3 regions of the Rhizobium sp. NZLR1 genome follow, and region 2 is predicted to be linked to each of the others. Evidence: riboswitches for the same ligand, from Rfam matches in the RefSeq annotation. Region 2 holds a riboswitch; each other region holds the start of a gene.
The links. A riboswitch is a leader RNA that binds a small molecule or an ion and turns the genes downstream of it on or off. The one in region 2 is predicted to bind thiamine pyrophosphate.

Region 1: linked by a shared signal. The riboswitch ahead of thiM (hydroxyethylthiazole kinase) and the one ahead of J3O30_RS20815 (YkoF family thiamine/hydroxymethylpyrimidine-binding protein) in region 2 are both predicted to bind thiamine pyrophosphate.
Region 3: linked by a shared signal. The riboswitch ahead of thiC (phosphomethylpyrimidine synthase ThiC) and the one ahead of J3O30_RS20815 (YkoF family thiamine/hydroxymethylpyrimidine-binding protein) in region 2 are both predicted to bind thiamine pyrophosphate.

The regions. Positions count from the first base shown of each region.
Region 1 covers NZ_CP071634.1:265,077-274,771, forward strand. The annotation lists gene J3O30_RS27885 (ABC transporter permease) at 1-420, opposite strand, end outside; gene J3O30_RS27890 (ABC transporter substrate-binding protein) at 523-2,169, opposite strand; gene J3O30_RS27895 (glycoside hydrolase family 3 N-terminal domain-containing protein) at 2,209-3,231, opposite strand; gene J3O30_RS27900 (GNAT family N-acetyltransferase) at 3,256-3,735, opposite strand; gene thiD (bifunctional hydroxymethylpyrimidine kinase/phosphomethylpyrimidine kinase) at 3,957-4,778, opposite strand; gene thiE (thiamine phosphate synthase) at 4,775-5,410, opposite strand; gene thiM (hydroxyethylthiazole kinase) at 5,407-6,210, opposite strand; TPP riboswitch at 6,260-6,356, opposite strand; gene J3O30_RS27920 (DUF1349 domain-containing protein) at 6,504-7,088, opposite strand; gene J3O30_RS27925 (ABC transporter substrate-binding protein) at 7,303-8,829, shown strand; gene J3O30_RS27930 (ABC transporter permease) at 8,913-9,695, shown strand, end outside.
Region 2 covers NZ_CP071632.1:4,241,552-4,251,246, forward strand. The annotation lists gene J3O30_RS20785 (formate dehydrogenase subunit gamma) at 1-331, opposite strand, end outside; gene J3O30_RS20790 (LysR family transcriptional regulator) at 569-1,462, opposite strand; gene J3O30_RS20795 (metalloregulator ArsR/SmtB family transcription factor) at 1,635-1,976, opposite strand; gene J3O30_RS20800 (SDR family oxidoreductase) at 2,079-2,849, opposite strand; gene soxR (redox-sensitive transcriptional activator SoxR) at 2,960-3,424, opposite strand; gene J3O30_RS20810 (NAD(P)H-dependent oxidoreductase) at 3,508-4,083, shown strand; TPP riboswitch at 4,246-4,359, shown strand; gene J3O30_RS20815 (YkoF family thiamine/hydroxymethylpyrimidine-binding protein) at 4,350-4,982, shown strand; gene J3O30_RS20820 (ABC transporter permease) at 5,072-5,878, shown strand; gene J3O30_RS20825 (ABC transporter ATP-binding protein) at 5,875-6,681, shown strand; gene J3O30_RS20830 (ABC transporter substrate-binding protein) at 6,756-7,766, shown strand; gene J3O30_RS20835 (acyltransferase) at 7,928-9,148, shown strand; gene J3O30_RS20840 (sugar transferase) at 9,316-9,695, shown strand, end outside.
Region 3 covers NZ_CP071635.1:51,006-60,700, forward strand. The annotation lists gene J3O30_RS29230 (thiazole synthase) at 1-704, opposite strand, end outside; gene thiS (sulfur carrier protein ThiS) at 708-905, opposite strand; gene thiO (glycine oxidase ThiO) at 902-1,876, opposite strand; gene thiC (phosphomethylpyrimidine synthase ThiC) at 1,878-3,704, opposite strand; TPP riboswitch at 3,798-3,909, opposite strand; gene J3O30_RS29250 (hypothetical protein) at 4,130-4,840, opposite strand; gene J3O30_RS29255 (hypothetical protein) at 5,250-5,561, opposite strand; partial or broken gene J3O30_RS29260 (IS5/IS1182 family transposase) at 5,769-5,980, shown strand; gene J3O30_RS29265 (sugar ABC transporter substrate-binding protein) at 6,940-7,869, shown strand; gene J3O30_RS29270 (helix-turn-helix domain-containing protein) at 8,361-8,594, shown strand; gene J3O30_RS29275 (cysteine synthase family protein) at 8,984-9,695, shown strand, end outside.

The DNA of each region.
Region 1 (9,695 bases), on a different replicon from region 2:
CGCGCCGACGGAGACGATAACGTCGAACCTGCTGCCGCGGCGCCAGGCGGCGGCGATGCCGAGCAGGGTGCCAAGTGCAAAACTGATGATCGTCGCTGTGCCCATCAGGCCGACGGTCCAGATGAGAGCATGGCCGAGCACCGATGTGACCGGCAGCGGGAAATACTTGATCGAGCGGCCGAGATCGCCGGTGAAGATGCTGCCGAGATAGGTGAGATACTGTTGCCAGAGCGGGCCGTCGACGAAGCCGAAGGTGAGCTTCAGCGCCTGCAGGCTTTCCGGTGGCAATTCGGTGCCGGCGCTGGAGAACATGATCTGCACCGGATCGCCCGGCATCAGCCGCGGCAGGAAGAAATTGATCGTCGCTGCCGCGATGAAGGCTGCCATGTAAAAGACGAGGCGGCGAAGCAGGAAAGCCATGGGAACTCCGTCGTGACGGGAGCGGCGCGTCTAGATGAGCATCCGAAAACCGCTTACAGTTTTCGGCATCATGCTCTGACGCCGCTCCCGGGATGATGATGCTTACTTGACGGGTTCGAGGGCCAAGAGGTTGAGCAGGCGTGCCGGGTTGGTCCGCGAGATCGACGGATTGACGAAGGGGTTTTCCTTGGTCGACCAGCCTGTGAAACGCTTGGTGTTGTACTGATACCAGTTCGGATTGTTGAACACCGGAATGACGGGCATATTTTCGGCGACGATGCGCTGCGCCTTGTTCATCGCATCCTTCTGCTCGGCAAGATCGGCGGTCTGGGTGAACTCGGTGACGAGCTTCTCGACATCAGGATTGAACCAGCGCTGCGCGGTGAAGCGGGTCTTGCCCTTGTCCGAAGCGCTGAAGGCGCGCTTGTAGGGATAATAGGGCGAGGCCGATGCCGGCAAGCTGTTGATCGCCGCATCGAAGGTGCCGTTGATGAGGTTGCCGGTCCAGACGGCTTCTTCAGGCGTTTCGATCTTGGCGTCGATGCCGACTGCCTGCATGCCTTCGACGGCGAGGTTGACGGTGTCGATCCAGTCGGTCCAGGCGCTCGGGACGATGATCGAGAAGGAGATCTTGCTGCCATCGGGATTGTCGCGGAGGCCGTCGCCGTCCTTGTCCTTATAGCCCGCTTCGTCGAGCAGCGCCTTGGCGGCATCGGCGTCATAAGTCGCGAACTTGCCGAAGTCGGCCTTGACCGATGGATCCGCCCAGCTCTTGTAAAGCTCGCCCATCAGGCCGGGGTCTTCGTTCAGCGTCGGATAGCCGTAGCCGGCGACATCGATCATCGTCTTGCGGTCGAGTGCCATCGAGACGGCACGACGGAACTTCAGATCGTTGAAGGCCTTCTTGTTGTTCTCGTTCGCCGTGTCCAGGTTGAACAGGAAGGCGACCATGCTGCTCGGCGAATACCAGTAGTGGAAATGCGCCGGGTCCTTGGAGACGTAGACATTGTCGATATCGGGAATGAAGGAGACGCCCCAGTCGAGCGTGCCGTCGGCCGTCGCCGTCAGCATCTGGTTGTTGTCGGCAAGCTGCGGGAAGCGCATGCAATCGACCTTCAGATGCGCGTTGTCCCAGTAATTCGGATTGCGGCACTGGTCGTAAGTCTGGCCGGTGAAGCGCGGCACCTCAGTCAGCGGGCCGCTGCCGACCGGCGTCTCGTTGGCGAAAGTGACCGGATCGGCGACGTCCTTCCAGACATATTCGGGAACGATCGGCAGTTGCGAGATCTGCTCGGCGGCGAGCGAGCTCGGATTGGCGAGCGTGAAGCGCACCGTCTGGCCGTCGACGGCTTGCACGTCGGTGATGAAGGTCCAGATGCTGACGAAGTCGAGCGCCGGGAATTTCTTTAGATAATCATAGGTGAACTTGACGTCGGCTGCGGTCAGCGGCTTACCGTCCGACCATTTCAGGTTCGGACGCAGCTTGAAATCGATGCTCTTCAGATTGTCGGAGAGCTTGAAGCTTTCGGCCAGGCGATAAACCGGTTTGTTGCTGTCGAAGCGATTGAAGATAACCAGCGGCTCGTAGATGAAATCGAGCGTCGACTGGCGCGACGAGGTCTGGTTGAACGGATTGAAGTTGCGAACCCAGGTCGTCGCCGGTTCGATATTTACCGTCAGGATCGTCTGCGCCAGGGCAGAGCCCGAAAGCAGCGTCAGCGCAGCGGCGGCAAGAAGATATTTTTTCATGTCTTATTCCCCTTTTTTATACGATGAGAGATGCGCCGGTCAGGAGACCAGCGCGCTTGCAAACATGTCTTCGACTTCAGCATGGGCGGCGCGGACGTCGACCTTGAGATTGCCGAGGCGGCCCTTGCCGGCGGCGATCCGTTGCAGCGCGGCGTCCGTCAGCGGCCGGGCGGCCTTGGCGGCGGCCTCGCTTTCGGCAATGTCGCCATGGCTGTGGAGGGCGATGTCGAAGCCGGCGTCGAGCACCTGCCTGACGCGTTCCGGCAGGGTGCCGGCGAGCGACTCCATGAAGATGCAGTCGGAAATCAGCACGCCGTCATAGCCGATGTCGTTGCGGATGACGTCGTGCATGACAGGTGAGACGGAGGCCGGCAGCTCCGCGTCATAGGCCGAGTAGACGACATGGGCGACCATCGCCCAGGGCGTATCCTTCAGCGCGACGAAGGGCTTGAAATCGGTCGCAGTGAGCGTCGCGCGGGAGGCGTCGACCACCGGGCGCTCCTTGTGGGAGTCAAGCGTCGCACGGCCATGGCCGGGAATGTGCTTGATCACAGGCATGTTGCCGGTCTCGAGCAGGCCATTGACCACCTCGCGGCCGAGGGCGGCGATGACATCGGGATCCGGGCCGAAAGAGCGGGCGCCGATGACCGCGCTCGTCGTCTCGAAGACGAGATCGAGAACGGGCGAGCAGCCGCTGGAAAGACCGAGTTCCGTCATCATCGCGCCCATGGCCTGGGAGGAAAGGCGCAGTGCTTTTTTGCCGAGATCGAAATCGCGGCGGGCAAGTTCGGCAAACTGGCCGAAGCTGCGGAAAAGCGGCCAAGGCCCGGCATCGAGATGCTGGACGCGGCCGCCTTCCTGGTCGGTGAAGACAGGCGCATCGTCGCGGCCGACGGCTTGCCGAAAGCGTTCGATCAGGCGCCTGGTCTGTTCCGGCTCGCGCTGGTTGCGCCGGCCGACGAAGAGGCCGAGCGGATTGGTCTCGCGGAAGAGGGCGAATTCATCATCCGAAATCGCGGGATTCGGAAGGCCGACGAAAAGGGCGAGCGGGGTCGAGGACAATTCTGTAACTCCGGGATCAGATGGTCATTTCGGCATGCTTCTCAGCATGCCTTCGTAAATGCCCTTGTCGGGGGCGGGGATGACGATGGCGCCGGCGGTCCCGGCGTAGAAATCGACCGGGCCGGCATCGCCGATGAAGGCATAGGCGTGACCGAGCGTCTTCATCGCCTGAAGGCAGGCGGAAAAAAGGGCGAGCCCGATGCCCTTGCCGCGCGCTTGGCGGTCGACGCCGGTCGGGCCGAAGAAGCCGCGCGCCGTCGTGTCATAGCAGGCAAAGCCCTTGAGCTTGCCGCCGTCGACGGCGATCAGGCAGGCAACAGGCTGACGCGCGAAGGCGATTGCAACTTCGCTCGCCCAGTTTTCGCTGAAGTTTTCGCGAACCCAGTTGACGACGAGATGCAATTCCGGGGGAAGGGCCGGGCGGATGGAAACGCTGACATCGTCGGCTTTCCGCTTCAGATCGGCAAGCTGTGTGGAGTATAAGCTCACAAGCAGGTCTGGCACCCGTCACTCCTCCTGATATTCCTCTATTACGGAATATATCCCCTTTTAATGACATAGATTTGGCGATCTGGCTGGGCTTGTCAACAGGGATTTTTCAGATGGGTCGCAACGCTGCTCGCCGTTACGCTCCTGCTTTCAAAGCAAGGTAGTTGCCGAACGCAAAAACGGCTCGGGGCGCGAGCCCGAGCCGTTTCGATGGAAGCGTGCGTCGATGTGCGCGCTTATCCCTCGACTCTCCAGAGCGCATGAAAATGCTGCACCGGGCCGTGGCCGGAGCCGACGGTGAGGCTTCCTGATGCCGCGACCGCGCCGGCGAGGTAATCCTTGGCGATGGCGACGGCCTCAGACACCGAGGCGCCCTTGGCAAGCTCTGCCGCCAGCGCGCTCGACAGCGTGCAGCCGGTGCCGTGGGTGTTCTTGGTCGGCTCGCGTCTGGCTTCGAACCAGTGCAGGCCGTCGGCTGTGGCAAGCACGTCGGGGCTGTCGTCGCTGTCGAGATGACCGCCCTTGACCAGCACGGCCGCCGGGCCGAGCGCGCGCAGCTGCTCGGCCTGCGCCGCCATGTGAGACCGGTTTGTCGCCACCGGCTGGTGCAGCAGGGCGGCGGCCTCCGGCAGGTTCGGGGTCAGAAGTGTCGCCAGCGGCAGCAGCCGGCTGGTCAGCACGTCGACCGCTTCGGGTGCCAGCAGGGCGGCGCCGCCCTTGGCGATCATGACGGGGTCGATGACGATGGGGATGCTGCGCCGGTCGGCCAGTGCGGCAACAAGCGCGTTGGCGACGGCATCGGCGATGCCGGCATTGGCGATCATGCCGATCTTGACGGCATCGACGCGCACATCGGCAAAGACGGCGTTGATCTGGTCGGCGACGAATTGCGGCGGCACCAGATGCACCCCGGTGACACCTTGAGTGTTCTGCGCCGTCAGCGCGGTCAGTACCGCCATGCCGTAGACGCCGCGAGCGGAAAAGGCCTTGAGATCGGCCTGGATGCCGGCGCCGCCCGAGGGATCGGAGCCGGCGATAGAGAGGACGTTGCGGATCATGCGCGGGCCTTTCGGATTTCTCCGGCGATGCGGCGAGCGGCGGCTTCAGGGTCCGGCGTGCCGCAGATGGCGGAGACGACGGCAAGCCCCTTGGCGCCCGCGTCAAAGACTTCGGCCACATGCTCTGCCTTCAGGCCGCCGATCGCAACCGACGGCACCGGCGAAGCCGCCACCAGCCTTGCCAGGCCCTCAAAGCCGATCGGCTGCTTGTGGTCGGCCTTGGTCGGCGTCGCAAACACCGGGCCGACGCCGGTATAATCGACGAGGCTGGGATCGACGGCAGCGGCGAGCGCCTCGGTCTCGACCGACAGGCCGAGGATCATTCCGGGGCCGATCATCTTGCGCGCTCTCGCCGCATCCATGTCTTCCTGGCCGATATGCAGGCCGTCGGCGCCGATGGCGATAGCCGCCTCGACATCGTCGTTGACGATGAGCAGGGCGCCGGTGCCATCAAGCGCCTGTTTCAACGCGCGTCCGGTCTCGATCATCCCGGTCGTGCCGGCATGTTTGTCGCGCAGTTGCACCATTGTCGCACCGCCGGCAACGGCAAGGCGGGCGGTCTCGACCATGCCGATCCCGGCGCAGAGATCGGGGTCGAGGACGAGATAGAGCGAAAGATCGAAGGTCTTCATGCGGCCCATATCCTGGCCCTGGCATCGAGCGTTTCGGCGTCAAGCGCGTTCAGCGCATCGAGGAAGCGCCAGGCGAAGGAGCCGGGACCGGCCGCACCGAGTGCTGCCTCTTCGCCGGCGATGGCGAAGGTTGCAAGGGCTGCGACCGTCGCCCCGAACATATCCTCGGGCACTGTGGCGGCAAAGGCGCCGACGAGGCAGGTGAGCGAGCAGCCGAGGGCGGTGACCTGCGGCATCAAGGCCGATCCGCCTGTGATCCGCACCGCCCGCTCCCCATCGGTGACGAAATCGACTGCACCGGTGACGGCGACGACCGCCTGCTGGCGCTCGGCGAGCCATCGCGCCGAACCTTCCGCCTGTTCAACCGGATCGCGGCTGTCGACGCCCTGGCCGCGGCTCTCGCCGCCGGCGAGCGCGATGATCTCGGAGGCATTGCCACGGATGATCGTGGGCTTGAGCGCCAGCAGACCGGCGACCGCATCGCGGCGGAAAGCCGTGGCATAATGGGCGACCGGATCGAGCACCCAGGGTTTGCCGGCTGAGGTCGCTGCCTTCGCCGCCGCCTGCATGCCGTCGATCCATTGCGGCGACAGCGTGCCGATGTTGACCGTCAGCGCATTGGCGATGTCGGCGAATTCGCCGGCTTCCTCTGCGGCATGCACCATGGCGGGCGAGGCGCCGGCGGCCAGCAGAACATTTGCGGCAATGTTCATGGCGACGTAATTGGTGATGCACTGAACGAGCGGCGGCTTTTCGCGCATCGCCTTCAGCATGGCTCCTGGTGTGGTCCTGGTCTGCATGTGGCCCCTTTCAGGCGGGGGCGGGCACGGGGTCATTCGTACGGCAGTGCCGCGACCCCGAGCGACTCCCTCCGCCGGCATTATCCGGTTCAGGTTCGAAGGGTGCTTCTCAGCCCGTCTGTCGACGGGCGCCCCTGTCTCTCATCGCGCTCTTTTTCGCAGAGAATGAGGCGGATGTCATCTCGAAAATGACAGTCCTATTTGTGTGGCATTTACAGCAGGGGCAACGAATAGAACGGCCAACATTCGTGGATCACCCCAGATCGTGTCCGCAGAGAATCTTATAATAGCGTCTAACTCAAATCATGAAGATCCGTCGCAATCGCCAACCCGATCGAGAACTCCGAAAAGCGCACCGTCAACCCGCTGCGCTCCGGCGTGCAGGCCATCGGCCCGACCTCGTAACCGTCGGCGGCCGGGAAGGGCGCTAGCCGCAGCAGCGGCCAGCGGCTCCCGTCGCAAGAGGTCTGGATGCGCAGGGCGCCGTTGGCGAGGGTGACGCGGATGTGGAAATCTTCGAGTCCCTTGAAGGGTTGTGACACCGACCAGTCGGACCTGCCGTCGGTGACGACGGTGCTGAGGAAAGCTTCGCCGTCGGTGAATTCCACGCCTGTTTTTACCCAGCGTTTCCCGTCGAGGCGCACCATCAGGCCAGCCTGGTCGTAGAGGGTGCGGAATTCGCCCTGGATGCGGATCTGGGCGGTGAAGCTCTCTGCCGTGGGAAAGGCGAGGAAATGGCCGCTGTCGCGGGTGAAGCCGTAATGGGTTTCCCGCCAGAAATCGGTTTTTTCATCGGTCGTCAGGGTGAGGGCGGTGTCGTCGGCGTGCCAGCTGGCCGGTTCGTTCAGCCATTTTCCGCCCTTGAAATTGATGTTCATTCTTTTCTCCCGTTCCGCTGAAGCCTGACCATCCGTGTGCTTGGCATAATGCGCAGCCTTCGTGCAGGGCGCAGCCGAAGATTGTGTTTTCTCGCGTTCTGGTATCCCGGCAGAGGCATAATCGGTCACCCACGCTTGACAGGATCAATCCAGCTCTTATTCTGTTACAAAAAGATTGATTACATAATTGTGGAACTTGACCGGGAGCCCTCACATGAAAACACTTGTCGCATTTCTCCTTGGCACCGCGCTTGTCGCCCTGCCCTCGACCCTGCTTGCCCAGGAAAAGGGCGGCGTCATCAATGTCGCGACGATCGGCGAGCCGCCGACGCTTGATCCGATGTCGTCGACGGCCGATCTCGTCGGCATTGTCACCCAGCATATTTTCGAAACGCTCTACACTTTCGACAAGAGCTGGAACGTCACGCCGCTGCTGGCCGAAAGCCTGCCTGAGATCAGCGCCGATGGCAAAACTTATACGATCAAGCTCAGGACCGGCATCAAGTTCCACGACAATAGCGACATGACCTCGGACGATGTGGTCGCCTCGCTGACCCGCTGGATGAAGATCGCCTCGCGCGGCAAGCAGGTGTCGGGCTTCATCGACAAGATCACTGCTGTCGATCCTTCGACCGTCACAATCACGCTGAAGCAGCCCTATGCGCCGCTGACTTCGCTGCTTGCCTTCAATAATTCGGCGGCGATCATCATTCCCTCGGAAAAACAGGACGAGCCGATGAAGGAGTTCATCGGCACCGGTCCCTATATGCTGAAGGAGCGCAAGGCCGACCAGTATATCCAGCTCGTCCGCTTCGATGGCTACAAGTCCCGTGACGGCGACAGCAATGGCTATGGCGGCGCCCGCCATCAATATCTCGATGAAATCCGCTTCGTGCCGGTGCCCGATCCGAACACCCGTGTCGAAGCCGCCGTCTCCGGCCAGTATGATTATGTCGATTCGATCGCCGTCGAATCCTACGACAAGGTGAAGGCGTCGACTGCCTCGCAGCCGGTCATGTTGAAGCCCTTCGGCTATCCGGTCTTCGTCTTCAACACGAAGGAAGGTGTTGCTGGGAATGTCGAGGTCCGCAAGGCGATCCGCCAGGCGCTCAGCATGGAAGACATGCTCGCCGCCGCTTTCGGCAGCAAGGATTTCTATGCGCTCGACGGCGCCATCTATCCGAAGTCCTTTTCCTGGTCGACCGATGCCGGCGTCGAAGGCGCCTATAATCTCGCGGATCCGGAAGGGGCGGCCGCTGCTGCCAAGAAGGCCGGTTATAATGGCGAGCCGATCCGCATCCTGACCAGCCGGCAGTACGAATTCCACTATAAGATGGCGCAGGTCGCCGCAGAATATCTGAAGCTTGCCGGCTTCACCGTCGATATGCAGGTGGTGGACTGGGCGACGCTGACCCAGCGCCGCACCGATCCGAAGCTCTGGGATGTCTACATCACCCACAGCCCGTTCCTGCCGGAGCCGGCCCTGATCGGCTCGCTTTCGACCAGCTCGCCCGGCTGGTGGGATACGCCGGCCCGCAAGGCCGCCGTCGATGCCTTCACCGCCGAGGTCGACCCGAAGAAGCGCGTCGCGCTCTGGGCCGATGTCCAGAAGGCTATCTATACAGATGCGCCCTTTATGAAGATCGGCGATTTCAACGCCGTCTCGGCGAAATCGGTCAAGCTCGAAGGTGTCGATCCGGCCCCATGGCCGTATTTCTGGAACGCTTCGATCAAGAAGTAAACATCGCCGTCGGCGCCGGCCCTTCGTGGCCGGTGCCGGTCTTCTTTTCTGCCGCATCTGCAAGGGCTTGAAGGCCAGCATTCATGATCCGCTACATCCTCCAGCGCCTGTTCGGCATGATCGTCGTGATGTTTCTCGTCGTCACGATCGTCTTCGTCATCGTGCGCGTGACGCCGGGGGACCCGGCTGCCGTCATGCTCGGGCCAGATGCGACGCCGCAGGATGTTGCCGATCTTCGGGCCCGCCTCGGCCTCGATCAGTCGCTCGGCCTGCAGTACGTCTATTATATCGGTCAGCTGCTGAGGGGCGATCTCGGCCAGTCGATCTTCCTCAACATGCCGGTCACCTCGGCTCTGCTCGACCGCGCCGAGCCGACCTTCTTCCTGACGCTGTTTTCGCTGGCCATTGCCGGCGTCATCGCGCTGCCGATCGGCATCTATGCGGCCTATCGGCGCGGCTCCTTCGTCGACCAGGCGGCAACGACGCTGGCGATGTTTGCCGCCAGCATCCCAAGCTTCTGGCTCGGCCTCATCCTGATGCAGTTCTTCGCCGTTCGGCTCAACCTTTTCCCGGTCTCGGGTTATGGCGGCCCCGGCTCGACCTTCCTTGAGCGGATGTATCATCTGACCCTGCCGGCCTTCGCGCTCGGCATCGTCTCCTCGGCGCTGATCCTGCGTTTCACCCGCGCGTCGATGCTCGATGTGCTCGGCGATGATTATATCCGCACGGCGCGCGCCAAGGGGCTGGTCGAGCGCAAGGTCATCCTCAAGCACGCGCTGAAGAATGCGCTGATCCCGATCCTGACGGTGCTCGGCCTGACGGCGGCGGTGCTGATTTCGGGCGCCGTCGTCACCGAGACCGTCTTC
Region 2 (9,695 bases):
GATGGAAATCGATGCCGAGCAGCGTCTTGAGGCGTTCGGCCAGCGCATCGCCGCCCATCGACTGACAGGCTTCGGCGCGACAGAGCTTCAGCACATGCCGCCCAGTGGGATGGTCGCGATAATCGTGATAGAAGGTCATCACGCCATGCACCTCGGCGCGGGAGAGGTTCAATTCCTCTGCAATAACAGGCAGGGCTTCCGGCGGCACATAGCCGAATTCTTCCTGAACCTGATGCAGAATGGGAAGCAGCGGCCCTTCGAGAAAGCGAAGATCGGCGATGATGGAACGGGTGCGCGTTGTGATATCGCCTTCGGCGATATGAATGGTCATAAGGTAGCTCTCCCAGCGGCTAGAGCATTTCCGTTTTTCTTCGAATCACGAAAATGCTCTATCTCTTTGTTTTTACGCAATTCCGAACGCAAAACCGCTTCACACTTTTGCTGGAATTGCTCTAGCGCGTTGCGGAATGGGCGCGCTCCCCCAGCCGAACGCTATTCCGCAAGCAACATCTCAGGGAAGCCGCCGGCAATCAATAAAGCTATCTCGTGGATCGATAGGTTTTTTCTATCAGAGTTCTTCATCCTGCACGAGCACCCGCGCTTCGTGCAGCAAGGCCGACACGAGCGGCGTAAACGGCTCGCGATACGGCGCGACAAGCCCGACCAGATGATGCGCCTCCGGCTCGACGATCGGGATCATCCGAATTTCCACTGGAAATCCAAAGGATTTCGCGACGTTGCGCGGCATGATGCTCGCCCAGCGCCCGGTCCTGACATGCGAGAACAGCACGATCATCGAGTTGGATTCGAGCGTCGGATGTACCGTGGCGCCGGCTTCCGTCAGGTGCCGGTTGATGATGCGACGGTTCTGCATGTCGGCCGTCAATAGACAAAGCCGAAGATCACCAACCTCGCGCCAGGTCACGTTGTCGCGATCAGACAAAGGGCTGCCTGCAGCCGTGATCAGATTATAGCGCTCGGCATAAAGCGGAACCGTCGTAACACGGCCGAGCGGTTCGTTTTCGAGATAGGTGATGCCGGCATCAATTTCGAGATTCTCGAGCATGCTCAGCACCTGCAGCGAATTGCGCGAGACGATCGAGAAGGTCACGCCGGGGTGCCGTTCCTGAAAAGGCGTGGTGATACGCGAAAGCATGGCAAGCGCGGTCGGAATGGCGGCGAGGCGAATGTGGCCGGAAAGGCCGCGGCGCGCGGCGCGCATCTCTTCGCGCATGGTGCGGGCATCGCCGACGATGCGCCGGGCCCATTCCAGCACGCGCTGGCCTTCCGGCGTCAGCCCCTGGAACCGCGAGCCGCGCTGCACCAGCATGACGCCCAATTGATCCTCGAGCTGCCGGATAGCCGCCGAGAGCGTCGGCTGCGAGATCCCGCACTCCTCGGCGGCACGGCCGAAGTGCTTTTCATTGGCAAGGGCGATAAAAAATTCCAGCTTGTCGATCATCCGGTCTCCCGCGACATTTCGCGTCCGGCCTCATCTTCGACATAGCAGCCGTGCTTCGCAAGGGCGGGTACTAATGCATGCCGCCAAAAGTGTGCAGCGGTTTTGGGACGACGACATGCATAAAACAAAGAATTAAAGCGCGTCGCATGAATCAAGTTTTATGCGACGCGCTTTAACAGTTTTCCGCAGCCGGAAAAAGATCGAACAGCGATTCGAGAAAACCCAGCACGTTGACATTGCCGATGCTGTAATAAACCTGCCTGCCCTGACGGCGCGTATTGACCAGGCCTTCGAGCCTCAAACGCGCAAGTTGCTGCGAGACCATCGCCTGCTGTATGCCGAGAATATTTTCGAGTTCACCGACCGTTCGCTCCTCTTTCGCCAGTATGCAGAGGATCAGAAGTCGGGTGTGATGCGCCAAAGCTTTCAGCAGGTCGCTCGCTTCATGGGCTTTTCCAGCGAGTTTATGCAACTCCTGGCCGGTCATACCCGGCTCCGGTTTAGGCAACGGCATTCGATATCTCGGAAGGAGGCGGTGAGGTAGATCAGTACAATAGCATATTCGCACAAGCGAATTGGTCAATAGTGATGAAATGCCAAAAAAGGTCCAAGTAAATCAGCAGATAAGCTGTCCGCCATTGATCTCGATCACCTGGCCGGTGATGTATCCCGAGAGTGAGGGAGCTGCCAGGAACAGATAGGCGGGAGCGCAATCCTCCGCCGTGCCGAGTCGCTGCAGGGGGATGGATTTCCGGGTCTGCTCCAGCTTTTCTTTGGAGGAATAGCGCTCGTGGAAATCCGTCTCGATCGTTCCCGGCGAGACGCAGTTGACGCGGATGCCATCCGGGGCAAGCTCGCGGGCGAGCGCCTTGGAATAGGTCGCAACAAAGGCCTTCGAGGCCGAATATATCGAAGAGCCGGGGCTTCCGCCGGTCAGCGCCGAAATCGAAACAGTGTTGATGACGGCAGCGCCCTCGGCCGCCTTCAATGCCGGCAGCAATGCCCGCGTCAGCGCCACCACCGAAGTCTGGTTGAGCCGTATGACTGCCTCATATTCTGCGTCGGTCAGCGTGGCAGCGGGAAACCGGCCAAGCATGGTGCCGGCATTGTTAACGAGCACATGCACCCTGTCGAAGAAAGCGAGGACATCGTCGGCAAATTGCGCCGCCCCACCGATGGCGGAGAAATCGGCGTGCAGCAGCAGCGCCCGTCTTTCCGATTCAGCGGTCAGCAGGAAATCCGGCAGATCCCGTCCCGGCTTGCGCCCGGTATGGACAATCACCTTCGCGCCGCAGTCCAGAAACTGCCGGGCGACTTCAAGGCCGATGCCGCGGCCGGCGCCGGTCACGACGACATTGCGATTTTCGAACAATCTGGGATGAAACACGAAGCCGTCCTCCTCGCGGACAGTGCCGCCGGTTGCGTCACTCGCCCTTAACATATGAGCGCACCGACCGAAAGAAAGGCGCGCACCGATCTTTCCGGGGAAAACCAGGACTAGTTTTCGGCCTCCAGAAGCCGCGCACCCGGCCCTTCCTTGCCAAGCCGGTCGCAGGGATTACGCAGCGGACAGCTTTCGATCGACAGGCAGCCGCAACCGATGCAGCCGGTCAATCGGTCGCGCAACAGGCTGAGCCGCCTGATTCGCGCGTCGAGATCATCCTTCCAGCGCGCCGACAGCGTCTGCCAGTCGGCAACGGTCGGCGTTCGTCCCTGCGGCAGGGACTCGAACGCTGACTGGATTTCCGAAAGCGGAATGCCGACACGCTGCGCCACCTTGATGATGCCGAGACGGCGAAGCACATCGCGCCCATAGCGCCGCTGGTTGCCGCGGGAGCGGATGCTCGAGATCAACCCTTTGGTCTCGTAAAAATGCAGCGCCGAGACGGCGAGGCCGCTGCGCTCCGCCACTTCACCGACTGTCAGGAGCCTGCCGAGCGGCGTCGCAGGAATCGTATCCATCGCCTATTGACCTCAATATTAGTTGAGGTTTTATACCTGTTGCTCCTGCAATCGTAAAGTCCAATCGCAACAAGGAGCGACACATGAAAACACCCACCAGGCTGGCGGTCATCTACGGGAGCACGAGGGAAGGCCGCATCTGCGACCGGGTGGTCAAGTGGCTGACGGAGGAGCTCATCCGCTTCCCGCAATTCGATATCGACATCATCGACCCGCTGGATTTTGCGCTGCCGACCACCCGCGAATTGGCACATCCCGAAATCGCCAGGCTCGCCGAGCGGCTCGGCATGGCGGACGCGTTCATCATCGTCACGCCGGAATACAATCACAGCTTCACCGCCTCGCTGAAATTCGTCATCGATTTCTTCTTCGAGCCTTGGCAGGGCAAGCCGGTCGCCTTCGTTTCCTATGGCGGTATTTCCGGCGGCCTGCGCGCGGTAGAGCAGCTGCGCCTCGTCTTTGCCGAACTCCACGCCGTCACGATCCGCGATTCGGTCAGCTTCGCTGCGCCATGGAACCGCTTCGACGCGGAAGGCAGGCTCGACACTCCCGACGACGCGCTGCGCTTGCTCGGCCGAATGATGGCAAGGCTGGAATGGTGGACACGGGCGCTCGCCACCGCCCGTATCGATCGTCCCTATGCCGATATCGCCGCCTGAGACAGAAAGCTCCGGTTCCGTTCCCAGCAGGTACGGAACCTCTGGGAACACCCGGGCAGGACCTCGGTCCGGGTGTTGTCCGTCATATCAGGTTCATTCCGACCACGCGGACGGGTCTGCAATTTTGCGGTTGCGGGAAGAAAACCGCGATGATAGTTTCCGCCGAAATAACAGGGGAGCTCCGTATCGCCGGGGCTGAGATGCGAGGCGCAAGCCTCTGGACCCTTCAAAGCTGATCTGGGTAATGCCAGCGGAGCGAGGTTCAGATGTTCTCAGGCGCACAAGTGTCACTCTATCCGATGTCCGGCAATTTCGTCGGCATCATTCTCGATGCCGTCAAGGCGTTCGACCCCTATCGCGACCGGCTTCGCATCGAGACCGATGATATCTCCACCCTGCTGGTCGGCCCGCCTGATGTCCTCTTCGCGGCCATGCGCGATCTTTTCGTCGTCGCCGCCAATACCGGCGAGCATTGCGTGCTGTCCGCCGCGGTCTCACGCGGCTGCCCAGGTGAGCCCGACGACGCCATCTGCGGCGTCAAGCCCTCTGCCGGCCGGGCGGAGCCGCTTGCCGACCGGATTACATCAGCCCTTGCCGCCGTTGAAACCACCACGGAGACCGGACAGCCGGCAGCCGCGCAATTCTCGCTCTACGTCATGGGAACCGGCAGCCATATGGACGAGATCTATGGCTGCATCGATTTCTTGAAGCGCTCCGGCACCTTCGACCACGCCAAGAATTTCTGTACCCGGCTGGGGGGAGATGCCGGCGCCGTCTTCGCGACCATTCATGAGGCCTTCTATCGCTTCGGCGACCCGGTGGGACACGTGACGCTCGACATCACGGTCTCCGCCAATACAGCGCCGCGCGTCTTAGCAGACGCGCAAGGGACGCCGTAACACTTTAAATTGCTGCATAATTTTCCCTTAAATCGATTCCGATTTAAGGAATTATGCAGTGCCCGACGAAAGCCTGAAATCGAACGCTGATGACATCGCCACAACCATCGGATTCGCGCCTTGCCGCGCTCCGCGCCGCTCTCTACCGGGGCATACCGGCCTTTCTCGCGGGCTGCGCGTTTTTGGCGGCATGGGAACTCTATGTCGATCTTTCCGGCATCAAACCTTCCATCCTGCCGGCGCCTTCGCGCATTGTCATCCAGGGCTGGCTGAACCGTGAGGCGCTGATATCAAACACCTGGCCGACGCTGGGTGCGACACTCGGCGGTTTCGCGCTGTCGCTTGCCTTCGCCTTCGCCGCTTCGATCCTGATGGATTTCGTGTCTTTCATGCGCCGGGCATTGCTACCGATTTTCATCGCCAGCCAGACGCTGCCGCTGGTGGCGATCGCGCCCCTTGTCGTCCTCTGGTTCGGTTTCGGCCTGTTGCCGAAGATCCTGCTGGTGGCGCTAGTCACCTTCTTTCCGCTGTTGGTCGCCCTGCTGCAGGGCTATCAATCGACCGACCGCGACATCGCCGAATTGCTGAACTCGATGAAGGCGAGCCGCTGGCGGATTTTCCGCCTGGCGCGGCTTCCCTCCGCGCTGCCCTATTTCTTCGCCGGCCTCAGGATCTCGATCACCTATGCCGTCGTCGGCGCGATCTTTGCCGAATATGCCGGCGCCGCCCGCGGCCTCGGCATCTATATCCTCAACGCCAAGAACAATTTCCGCCCCGATCTCGTGCTTGCCGCCGTCGTTATCAGCGCCGCGCTCACACTCTGCCTCTTCGGGCTGACGCTATTGATCCAGCGCCTCGTCATGCCCTGGCAACGATCCCAGGAGTCGCGGCGATGAGCGATACGATGGTCGAACTGCGCAACATCTCGAAGTCCTTCGACGGCATGAAGGTGCTGGGCGATATTTCGCTCACTGTGGCAAACGGCGAGTTCGTTTCGATCGTCGGCCCGTCCGGCTCAGGAAAGTCGACGGTGCTCCGATTGCTGACACAGGCGCTTCGCCCCGATTCCGGCACCGTGCTTTTCAAGGACGCGCCGCTGGAACGGGCGCCGCATTCATTCGCCTTCATGCCGCAGCGCGATGCGCTGATGCCCTGGCGCCGGATCATCGACAATGCGGCACTTGGCCTCGAAGTGCGTGGCATGAGCCGCCGCGCTGCCCGCGCCACTGTGGCGCCACTGTTTGAGCGCTTCGGCCTTGCCGGTTTTGAACACCATTATCCATCCGAACTATCAGGCGGCATGCGCCAGCGCGCCGCCCTGCTGCGCACTGTCGTCCAGACCCAGGACATGCTGCTGCTCGACGAGCCGTTCGGCGCGCTCGACGCGCTGACGCGCACACAGATCCAGGAATGGCTGCAGAGCATGTGGACCGAACACCGCTGGACGGCGCTGCTGATCACCCACGACGTCCGCGAGGCCGTGTTCCTCTCCGACCGGATCTACGTGCTTTCGGCCCGCCCGGCGCGTATCATCCGCGAATTCCACGTTCCCCTGCCCCGTCCGAGAAGCCTTGCCGATCTCGGCTCGCCGGCGGCCCAGGCGATCGAAACCGAAATCCTGCAAACACTGCTTCATCCGCTCGAACAGGATGATTTTAGGCCGGTCGGCTTAAAATCTGAATCCTGTTCTACATTATAGAGTTAGAGCATGATGTCGTGAGAAAACCGCTCACACTTTTCGGCATCATGCTCTAGAGACCTGAGGAGGTCACCATGCTGCTTCTCACCCGTCGCCAGACGATCTTAGCCGCCATCGCCGCAAGCCTTGCCGGCCGCCCGGCCTTCGGCCAGTCAGCGCCCGCAAAGGTGCGCATGGCGCTCGATTGGACACCCAACACCAACCATATCGGCATCTATGTCGCCAAGGCGAGGGGCTTCTATACCGCCGCCGGCCTCGACGTCGAGATCCTTCCCTATGCCGACACCAGCGCCGGAACGCTGGTGTCGAACGGCGTCGCCGATTTCGGCATCAGCAGCGAGATCGAGGCCCTCATGCAGCGCGCCGCCGGCGGCGACGTGAAGATGGTCTACGGCGTCGTCCAGACCGAAACAGCGCGCCTTATCTACAAGGGCGGACGCGACGACATCAAAAGCCCTAGAGATCTCGACGGCAAGACCTACGGCGGCTTCGGCGGAACCTGGGAGAGCGCTTTGATCTCCGCGATGATCCGCAACGATGGCGGCAAAGGCGAGGTCAAGACCGTCACGCTCGGCACTTCCGCCTACGAGGCGCTGGACAATGGCTCGATCGATTTCACACTGGAGATCTACACCTGGGAAGGCATCGCCGCCGAGCTGGAAAAACGCAAGATCGGCCGCTTCCACTATGCCGACTATGGCGTTCCCGACGAACAGACGACGGTCATCGTCTCCAGCGACGCCTATCTCTCGGCAAATCAGGAAAATGCCCGCGCTTTCATTCAGGCAACGCGAAAGGGTTATGCCTATTCCGTCGATCATCCCGACGAAGCCTGCGAGCTGCTGATATCAGGAAGCAACGGCGCGCTGATGAACACGGAACTGGTGAAAGCTTCGCAGAAGGCATTGATCGACGGACACTTCCTGAAGTCCGAGGCCGGCGTAATCGGCACCCTCGACCCGGCCAAGGCCGATGCCATCGGCGGCTTCCTGGTCGCGAACGGCATCCTGGTCGACGCGAATGGCGCCGTACTCAAGGAGAAGCCGGACTTCTCCGCCTATTATACCAACGAACTGCTGGCCTGAGCCATTCCCGCCTTGCCCATCGCGGTTTTCCGCGGAAAAGCCCTTGGGCACTGCATAATTTCTTAAATCGGAATCGATATAAGAAAAAATTATGCAGTTATTCAAAGTGTTACAGTGCCACGCGTCTGAAAGGCGCGCGGCGCTGTAAGGCGAGGGACAAGATGCGCCAACAGGAGAGACTGGCCGGAGCGGACTTTCTGCGCGCGGCAGCCTGTCTGCTGGTGTTCGCCCACCATCTCGCGCTCCGGCTGGATATGCGCAGAATTCCCGACGAACTGGGACCCACCGCAAACATCCTCCGCTTCGGCAATTTCGGCGTTGCCATCTTCTTCGTGCTTAGCGGCTTTCTTCTTGCCCATCCCTTCTGGCGCGCGATCGACGACGGCAGCACCATGCCCAGCCTCCGCCATTACACAATCCGCAGGGCGGCACGCATCGCTCCGGGCTTCTGGGTGGCCGCAACCGTCAGCTTCACCCTCAGCCTGACGCTGCTTGCTCTGCCGCTGACGGCGGAGCTCGCCTTCCGCTATGTCTCCGGGCTACTGTTCATGAGCCAGTGGCATTGGCGCACATTCTTTCCCGTCGAAGCCGACGGGCCGCTCTGGTCCATTCCCTTCGAGGTCACCAGCTATGTGCTCCTGCCTCTCTGCTTTTTCCTGCTATTTCGTTTGCCCATCCTGAGGCAGCGTCCGTTGCTTGCCCGCTTTGCCTGGCTCTGCGTCATCACAGCTGTACTCTTGGCCCATGTGCTCATCCTCACCGTCTTTCCGCTCGACGATATCGGACGCGGCTGGCAATACGGCTTCCAAGGCGGGGCAAAGGAGTGGATGCCGCGATATAATCCGATCGGCTTCTTCGCCATCTTCGCATTGGGCGCGCTTGCCGCCGGCGTCGAAGTCATGCTCCCAAGAAGGCCCTCCGCCTGGTTCGATGCCGCAGCGCTGCTGGCCCTCGCTGTTGCCGGTTACCGTCTCGTCATATCGCCCGGCGGCTCCGCCGAAGCTTACGGCTGGCTCGAAATCCCCTATGGCTTCCCGGTCTTTCCGCTGGCGATCGCAACGGCGCTCGTTTCGCTATGCCATTCGCAACGCCTCGGCAGGCTGCTCGACAACGCGCCTGTCCGCTACATCGCGAAAATCTCATTCGGCATCTATATCTGGCAGGAAATCATCCTGATATCGATCCAAAGGCTCGACCCGGGCTCATTCGGCGTTTCGTCGGAAATTGTCGTCACCGGCTGGCTGCAGTCTTGTGGATTGGCAGCCGCGCTCGTCCTTCTGGTCGCAAGTCTCAGCTATCATATGCTGGAAAAGCCTGCGATCGATGTCGGCAATCGCCTGACATCCCGCCAATCCAATCGGGCTACTCCTTTTAAAGTATAATTCTCCAGCAAGCTCAACTACTGGCATTATCTTTAAAAGGAAATACTCCCATTTTTGGTCTCATTCGGGTTAGCAATTTCTTATTTAGACCGATGACAAACGATACGAGAGCATGTATTTGTCTCTCTTCAGTTCAGTATCGCATCTAAACTTGTGGACCTTGCGTTATGAATGCTTTTACTTCGAAGACGAATTCACGCTTCGATCCGTCTCAGCGTCAGGACAAAACCAAGACCCTGGTTATCGCCAACTCCAACATTCGCCAGCCGGATAGCTTTTCCCTTGTCGAAAGAAAGATGATCGTGCGGCTGGGCACGAAGCGGATGTTCGATATCGTCGCCTCGGTCAGCGCCCTCATCGTGCTGGCGCCGTTTTTTCTGGCAATCGCTGTCTTCATCAAACTCGACGATGGCGGTCCGGTATTTTTCCGCCAGATCCGCTGGGGGCTCCACGGCCGGAAGATCACGGTGTTCAAGTTCCGCTCGATGCGCGCCGACGCTTGTGATCCGAGCGGCATTCAGCAGACCGTCAAGGGCGACAGCCGGAT
Region 3 (9,695 bases), on a different replicon from region 2:
GCGTCAAAGGCCTGCTTGCCGGCGGCGATTGCCGCGGCAAAGGCGGCTGCCATCGCCGCGGGATCTCCGGCGCCGGCAACGGCGGTGTTGAGCAGAACCGCATCGAAACCGAGCTCCATGACTGCCGTTGCGTGCGACGGCCGACCGATGCCGGCATCGACGATCAGCGACACGTCAGGGAAATGGGCCCGCATTGCTCTGAGCGCTGTCGGATTGAGCGGCCCGGCGGCACTGCCGATCGGAGCGCACCAAGGCATCAGCACCTTGCAGCCGGCCTCCAGCAGTCGTTCGGCCACGACCAGATCGTCGGTCGTGTACGGGAAGACTTCGAAACCTTCGTTGACGAGAATGCGAGCCGCCTCGACGAGGCCGAAGACATCCGGCTGTAGCGTATCATGGTTGCCGATGACCTCGAGCTTGATCCAGTCGGTGGCGAATAGCTCGCGTGCCATCCTTGCGGTCAGCACCGCTTCCCCGACGCTGTGGCAACCTGCAGTGTTGGGAAGGATACGAACGCCGAGTGCGCGGATCATCTCGAAGAAGGCGCCCCCAGTGCGGCCGCCAGACATCTCACGACGAAGCGAGACGGTGACTATTTCCGTCGCCGATTGCCTGACAGCCTCGGAGAGGACGGCAGGAGAGGGGTATCGCGCTGTGCCGAGCAGCAGACGGGAGTTTATTTCGGATCCATAAAGCGTCAGCATCCGTCAGCCTCCTTGCATCGGCGACAGGATTTCGATCCTGTCATTGTCGTTGAGCGAACGATTGAACCGGTCTTCGCGATGGACCAGCTCACCGTTGACGGCTGTCGCCAGCCAGTCACCCTCGTATTCCATCAGGACTAAAAGCTCCGACAGCGTCTCAGCCGCGACATCCTGGGCCTCGCCATTAACGATCACTTTCATGAGGCATTCCTTCCCGTGGTATGTTGGTTGAAGACAAGTTCAGCCGCCTCGGCCGCCATGGCTGGCGCGAGCAGAAAGCCGTGACGGTAGAGGCCGTTGAGCGAGATCACCTTTCCCTGATGGCTTGCACGTGGAAGATTGTCCGGAAAGGCTGGGCGGATTCCGACACCCGTTTCGATTATGGTTGCATCGGCAAAGGCCGGAAATAGCGTGTATGCAGCGTTGAGCAGTTCCATCAGTGAACGGGCGACAATAGGCCCGTCGAATTCCGTCTCGATCATCGTCGCGCCGACCATGAACAGACCGTCTCCACGCGGGACGATGTAGACGGGGAAACGCGGATGGAGCAGGCGGACCGGCCGGGAGAGATCCACGTCAAAGCTTTTAAGGTAAAGCATTTCGCCGCGGACGCCGCGTAACTCCTTGGCCTCGCCGATCTGCGCAGCGCCCGTGCAATCGACGACACTGTCGAAGCTCTCCTCATGCGAGCTCTCGCCCACGAAGGTGACCCCCTGAACCGTCAGCTTGGTGCGCAGCAGAGTCAAAACTCGCCGGGGATCGAGATGGGCTTCGCGGCGAAAGAACAGCCCGTGCCGGAACCGCCCGGCAAGGGAGGGTTCCAGCGCCGCGATCGCCGGCTCTTCCAGCCATTCATAACCCGTCGTGCGGCAGGCAAAGCGTCGCAGTTCACCAAGATCGCGAGCCGAGGCGACCACGAGCGTTCCGTTTCGTCGCACCTCTCCCGGCACAATTGCCTCCCATTTGTCGGCGGCGGTGAGACCGCGCATGAGTACCGCAACATCAGCACTCTCCCGCTCGCACCAGGGCGCCAACATTCCGCCCGCGAGCCACGAAGCAGCACGCAGGAAACCGTCATATGGATCGAGCACAGTGACCTCGGCATCTCGAGCGCGCAGTTCATGCGCCACCGTCAGGCCGGCAACGCCGGCCCCTTTGACAAGAACACGCATCTCATTCGCTCGTTTGCTGCAGGGTTTCTACCGGCATATAGAGGCCGCCGCCCTCGCGATAACGTGCCGCCATCGCCTCCAGTCCCTCCTTCTGCGCTTCGGCGCGGATATCGTGCGAGATGCGCATCGAGCAGAATTTCGGTCCGCACATGGAGCAGAAATGCGCGACCTTGTGCGCCTCCTTCGGCAGCGTCTCGTCGTGGAAGCTGCGGGCGGTTTCGGGGTCCAGCGAGAGGTTGAACTGATCCTCCCAGCGGAATTCGAAACGGGCACGCGAGAGCGCGTCATCGCGCAGCTGTGCCGCCGGATGCCCCTTGGCGAGATCGGCGGCGTGAGCCGCTATCTTGTAGGTGATGACGCCTACCTTCACGTCGTTGCGGTCGGGAAGCCCCAGATGCTCCTTGGGCGTGACGTAGCAGAGCATCGCCGTGCCGAACCAGCCGATCATCGCTGCGCCTATCCCAGAGGTGATGTGATCGTAACCCGGCGCGATATCGGTCGTCAGCGGCCCGAGCGTGTAGAAAGGCGCCTTGCCGCAGACTTCGAGCTGCTTGTCCATGTTCTCCTTGATCTTGTGCATCGGCACATGGCCGGGGCCTTCGATCATCACCTGGCAGTCTTTCGCCCAGGCGACCTTGGTCAGTTCTCCCAGTGTTTCCAGTTCGGCGAACTGCGCCGCATCATTCGCGTCAGCGATCGAGCCGGGGCGCAGGCCATCGCCGAGCGAGAAGGAGACGTCATAGGCGCGGCAGATGTCGCAGATCTCCTCGAAATGCTCGTAGAGGAAGCTTTCGCGGTGATGACGGAGACACCACTTCGCCATGATCGAACCGCCGCGCGAGACAATGCCGGTCACCCGGTTGACGGTGAGCGGGATGTAGTGAAGCCGCACGCCGGCATGGATGGTGAAATAATCGACGCCCTGTTCGGCCTGTTCGATCAGCGTGTCGCGATACACCTCCCAGGTCAGGTTCTCGGCAATGCCATCGACCTTCTCCAGCGCCTGATAGAGCGGCACGGTACCGATCGGCACGGGCGAATTGCGGATGATCCATTCGCGGATGTTGTGGATGTTGCGGCCGGTGGAGAGATCCATGACGGTATCGGCGCCCCAGCGGGCCGCCCAGACCATCTTCTCAACCTCCTCCGCCATCGATGAGGTGACGGCGGAGTTGCCGATATTGGCGTTGATCTTCACCAGAAAATTGCGGCCGATGATCATCGGTTCGGCTTCCGGATGGTTGATGTTGGCGGGGATGATCGCCCGACCCGCCGCCACTTCCTGCCGGACGAATTCCGCCGTCACATGGTCGGGAATGTGGGCGCCGAAACTTTCGCCGTCGCGGACTATGGCGTCCGCCTGCGCCTTGCGGCCGAGGTTTTCGCGGATGGCTATGAATTCCATCTCGGGCGTGATGATGCCGGCGCGCGCATAAGAGAGCTGGGTGACTGCACTGCCATCCTTTGCGCGCAGCGGCTGGCGTAGCGCGGGGAATTCGGGCGTCAGCCTTTCGCCGCTGGCAAAGCCGTTGTCTTCGGGACGGACATGGCGGCCCTTATAGGCCTCGACGTCGCCGCGGGCGAGAACCCAGTCACGTCGCAGTGAGGGCAGCCCCTGTTCGATACGGATCTCGGTGCCCTCGATCGTATAGGGGCCGGACGAGTCGTAGACGACAACGGGCGGCTCGCCCGATGTCGGATGCAGGCTGATTTCGCGCATCGGCACGCAAATGTCGGGATGGATGTCCCCCCGACTGTAGATCTTCCTGGATGCCGGCAAGGGGCCGGTGGTGACGGTTGGGGTGATATTCTTTGCGGCGATGTTCATGGTTTGAGGCTCCAAGTTTGAGTTTGGAGACCCAGTCCTCAGCCGGAATGATGGAAAGACGCCGGCACGGATTCCACGCGTGAATCCGAAACCTCTCGAGCGCTTGCACCGTCCCTACGCCAGTATGAACTGGATCAGGTTCAACGGGTCACTGCGCGCGATAGCAGTATCTCAGCCCCTTGCCGGGACCCCCCTGGTGAATGCCAAAAAGGGTAGAGGCTTGCCGAGGGGACTGTCAAGCGACAATCTGCGACGGCTTGGGGTCAGGTTACACTCAGGCTATCGTGCTTGGTCGCCGCGATCAAACGAATCGACAAGTCAGTCGCCCGACCGGCACGCTTCCGCAAGGCAGGCGCTTTTGTCGCATGCAGTGGCTGTCGATTTTTATCCCGCGCAGTTCAGCAAGTATGCTGAGTACCGAAGCGCTATTGAGAAAGCAGGCGCGGAACTGGAAAGTCTAGTACTTTGTCCGTGTAGCTTTCGACCAAGGCGCTAAACGGCGTGCCGTCTCGAAGTTTCAGTATGGCACGATGTTCGAGCAGGAACGGCGGCAGGCTGAGGGAACTTGTTTCATGCGCTGTTAAGCCCTCCATGTCCCAGCCTTCGGATAGAGGGGACCAGAGCAACTTGGCAGACAGGTTTGTGCGAGTGAAATTAAGAGCCTGAACGGCTCTGCCAAACGCGATATCGCTGGTCTTCAAAGCCTGATTCATCTCTGCAGTTAATTTTGCGGGTACATACCAATTGTCGGCTTCCGACAAGACGCGGTCGCCGCAGACCAGGCGGACGCGGCGATAAGCGATCAGCTCACCGGGTCCGACGGTCAGAAGTTCACGGATGTGCTCATCGGCCGGCTTGTCTTGCCCGCCCACACGCTGAGCTACAATCTTAGAACCTTCCGGTGCGAGCTTGTGCGCGGCGCACCAGCGATCAAGGGTCAACGTAGCACTGGCGTTACTCAGGAGATTGGCATTCAAGGTCTGAAGGACCGCAAGCGCTTCCACTCGAGATGTCGGCGAGTTCAGCCACTGAGACCCTATAGACGGTTCTTGCGCAATTGCGATCTGGGTGCCCAGGACGATGGCAGTCGCTGCAAGTGCGGCGATGCGAATGCGTTTCGAAGAACAAAATGACACGGAGAACGGTTCCTTTCTGCAGTAAATTTGATGGGCGAACCCTGCGCGTCAAATTTCCTTGATTTTGGCAGGCGAGCGCGCGTTGTCAGCGTATTTGATGCCAGCAGCAAGATTTGAACTGCGCCTTGCGGGTACCGTTTAACGGTCGGGTTCCCGATAGACTTTCATACCATCTTCCGATGTTCCTGCCGTGCTGGTTCACACCTGTTGAAGCCTGTGTGCCCGAGCCGTCCTTTGCTTGCGTCGCATCAAGGTCGTCCATGATATCCTCCATCCGCTCGCCGACCTGTTGTTGGAGTTTGCAAGCGTTGGCGACTGAGCCGATGCTTCCATCCTGGAATATGGAAACTCGATAGACGTGGATTTCAAAGGAGGAACGTGGCGGCCGGTCCAAATTCTCCCAATTCACTTAACGGTTTAGCGCCTTTGTCGTCCTCTCGCTCGTTGCGGGATGTTCATACAGCTGGATCGGATAGAATAGGTAGCAACCGAAAGCAAAATCCAGGAGCAATTGTTCGAAAAAGGTCTTCTTCGTCGACGCAGAGCCCTCCTGCCGGTCGAGTGACAATTGTAGACCAGGCAGCGACACGCCGTCGATGGTTGCCAACCGCAGATGCGAGTAGCCAAGGCGCTTGTCTGATTTCTTTTGGTGATCCATGTCGTCGTGCTCCTTGTGCAAGCCTCCCGACGATGACGTCGCCGGCAAGATTTCAGCATTCATGGGAAAGAATCTTCCTGTTGCACTGTCGTAACTCATCATAACAGGACACTTGATGAAAACGGCAAGCAACGCAATAGATGCGTCGGATATATTGCAAAGTATATCGTTTCCAATTTGGCATATCTTACTCTCTATTGCGAGAAACCCGTGAGTATGGAATATATTATTGGATATATTTCTATATATATCGCATTTCGTGTCTTTGGCGGCCGCGTGAAATGGCAACTCTCTAACGGCTACGCAAACGCTCGCTGGTCGAAACGGCAATCGGGCGATAAAAGTCCATCATCGGGCGGCGTCTGCGGGCGAGGTCGCGGCCTGGTCAGCAGACCGAAGGCGCCATCGGCTGCGCCGTTCTCAATCGCATGCTTGACTGCGCACGCCCGAAATTCGTCCGCCGCAAGGCACCCTCGGCATGATCAGCCGTTTCAAAGATCCCCATCCGTTCAATTCCAGATCTGTGCACTAACGCCCGCGGTCGTCGCCGATCGCATTTGTAGAGTTTGCTGTCTCAATGCATCACTTCTTCTCGGAGCTTAACGCGGCCGCAGAGAGGAACGCGCGGAAGTCGACCGTCGATTCAAGGAGTCGGACGCTGACGCTGACAGGGTCCCCATGGCAGGGGTACGGCCGTCAGCATTCGGTTGAGAATTCGGGCCATGATCGTTTTTACCCCTCGTGTATTTGCACAATCTATGGCCAGCGACATGGTCATGAAATAAAATTGCATCGACAAGTGCAGATGACATGTCGTCGCCAACGACCTCTCCGGAGAGGTCTGCGCCGGAGCCAGGAGGTCTGCGAGGGCGAGTGTAGAGTTGCCGCCTCGACCGGCCCAGTTCAGCGACTGCCCGGTCCATTGCGGCGGCGCCGCTCTTGTTAATCTCTCCTGCCATCGGGTTCGATATTCCTGAAAAAATCCGGGGACGGATGGGGTTCTCTCATTCACGACGACGATTCTTTCAAGAATGAGAGACTTCACAAACAACGATGAATGGACCTCAAAGTGAAATAGATAGAAGCTTATCAAAACTGCGTCATGTTGCCTCTCGATCACGCGAGAGCTGACGAAGAGATTGGACAATATGGCATGTGTCGGCTTTGCACCATTGTGGTGCCATCTGTGAAAGACGCTCGACATTGGCGCTGTTGAAGACTGCGCACTTAAGTCATCAAATCAGGCACCAAAAAATTTGGGGTTCGCGCGAGTCAACGTAGCGGCGAAGGAGAGGCTAGTCGTCAGCATCGAGATGGTCTTGATATCTTATGGAGATGTTCGGCCTTTTTCTGGCGGCCCTGGTAATTGTTTTCGGCCAGCGTGCTGAAAACCCGGCGTGAGGAGGGTGCAGCCGGGCACCGCTTTGTGGAGGAAGTGAAAATGAAAAAGTTTATCCTGGGCACCGCGATGGCGCTCGTCCTGTCGACGGCCGCTCACGCAGAAACGGTCGGCGTCTCGATGGCGAAATTCGACGACAATTTCCTGACCGTTCTGCGCAACGGCATGACTGATTATGCAAAGACACTGAGCGGCGTGACGCTGCAGGTCGAAGACGCACAAAACGACGTTTCCAAGCAGCAGAGCCAGATCCAGAATTTCATCGCCTCCAAGGTCGATGCAATCATCGTCAACCCTGTCGATACCGATGCGACCACGGCAATGTCGAAGCTCGCGGCCGATGCTGGTATTCCGCTTGTCTATGTCAACCGTGAACCGGTCAACGTCGACACGCTGCCGGACAATCAGGCCTTCGTTGCTTCCAACGAGCTGGAATCCGGCACGCTGGAAACCAAGGAAATCTGCCGTATTCTCGGCGGCAAGGGCAAGGCCGTCGTCATCATGGGCGAGCTTTCCAACCAGGCTGCGCGCATGCGGACGCAGGACATCCATGACGTCATCAAGACGGATGAATGCAAGGGTCTGGAGATCGTCGAAGAGCAGACCGCCAACTGGGACCGCACCCAGGGCGCCGACCTGATGACCAACTGGCTCTCCAGCGGCATTGAATTCGACGCCGTGATCTCCAACAACGACGAAATGGCGATCGGCGCCATCCAGGCGCTGAAGGCGGCCGGCAAGGATATGACCAAGGTCGTCGTCGGCGGTGTCGACGCCACGCAGGACGCGCTTGCCGCCATGCAGGCGGGTGATCTCGACGTCACGGTGTTCCAGGATGCCGCCGGCCAGGGCAAGGGCTCGCTCGATGCAGCGCTCAAGCTCGCCAAGGGCGAGAAGATCGAAAAGAAGGTCTACATTCCCTTCCAGCTCGTCACGCCTGCTAACGTCAAGGACTTCGTCACCAAGAACTGAGGCGAACGCCACACAGGATGCGGGCTTTGCCCGCATCCTCTTTTCGGGCGCTCGACGTTCCTCAAATCCTTAAAGATGACGGACCCTTGAGCTCTCAGGCTGCTGCGCTTGATCCCCATGCGCCGTTCTCAGGCGATCTCTTCAAGACGACGGCCGATCAACAGCGCCCGGCAGGTTTCTCACAGGCTCTGGCCGAATCTGCGGGCCATGAGCGTATCGCGCCGAGGCAACTCTCGAATTGTTTGTCCATCGTTCTCCGCTTGGGAATGATCAGTGCATCACTCCCTACGAGCTTCCCTACTACCTCTCGTCGGCTCCTACGCAAGGGTTGTCCGCCCTTCATCGCGTCAGACCTGTACTCCGCTGCACAAACTGATAGAAAGTGCGCCCGCGGAATTCGAAGAAACTGTCCGTTGCCGGACGCGGTCGGCAGCGGTGGAACTAGAAAACGGATGCACGTTTTCCGGCTGCCAAAAGGAGCCTTAATCGACATGAACATGGTCTCGAAGATTGCGAAACCCCCAGTTGCCCCGTCCGTTGGCGCTCTGCTTGCAGAAGCTCGCCTGGCTCGCGGCTATTCGCTGGACGACGTCGCAGAAACCACTGGTCTGACTGTGGCAGAGGTGACGGCTCTGGAGAATGACGCGGATTTCGACGCGTCGAGGATCCGAAGGACTGCATCCGCTCTAGGGATTCTAGAAAAGATATGCGATGCGCCGCGCTGACATCGTTGAACAGCTTTTTCCACGGCTCTACTTCTCAAGGAAGGTGGGTGCAGCAACTCACGGGTCGCGCTTCAATGGGAAGCTGTTCAACTCGGGCACAGTTTTCAAGAGTAGGGGCAGGGAACCTCGGCTGTGATGTTCGACAACCAGCTGACTCTTCAAGGGGAATGGCGTGGCTGGCGCAGTTCTTCCGCTCGCAAATTAGGCATCATCGCGTGCAGCTCGATTCCAAGGTTCAGCAGTCTCTTGGGAAACTTCGTGGGAATCCGCTGTATGATCTCGTTGGGTGTTTTGCATCGGTTTGACGCCCATCGAAAGCTCAACACGCGGTTCACCCGGGTGGCTTGCCCAATAGACGCTAGACGATCAACCGGAAGGACAAATAAAACATGCAACTGAGCCCCCCGCCCCCCGTCGAGTCAGCGCTCAACGCTATTGGCAATACACCGGTCATACGCCTGCGTCGCGTCGTACCGGACGGGAGCGCTCAAGTCTTTGTGAAGCTCGAGTATTTCAACCCGACAGGCTCGTATAAAGACCGCATGGCAAAATCCATCATAGAAGAGGCTGAGCGCCGCGGAGATTTGAAGCCAGGAATGACAGTAGTCGAGGCGAGTGGGGGAAGCACTGGGTCCTCGCTCGCCTTCATTTGCGCAGTGAAAGGCTATCATTTCATTGTGGCTTCTTCCAACGCCTTTGCCATGGAGAAGTTGCGTACCATGCGCAGCTTTGGCGCAACCGTTGATCTGATCCACAGCCCGTCCGGCGAAATCTCGGCCGATCTAATTCCGTCTATGATCCGTCACGCCCAGGAGGTCTCCAACCGGTCGGACTGCTATTATTCGGACCAGTTTAACAACCGTGACGCCTTGATTGGCTATGAGGAAATCGGCCATGAGTTGGTCAAACAATTTCCAGACGGTATCGACGCCTTCTGTGGCGCAGTTGGTGTGGCCGGAATGACAATGGGCGTGGCAAGGATTCTGAAGTCGCGCTCAGCGACGGTTCGGATCGTGGTTCTGGAGCCGGCCTCTTCACCCGTCATATCGAAAGGTTGGGCCGGAACCCACCACGTCGAGGGGATAGGGGTAGGCTTCGTTC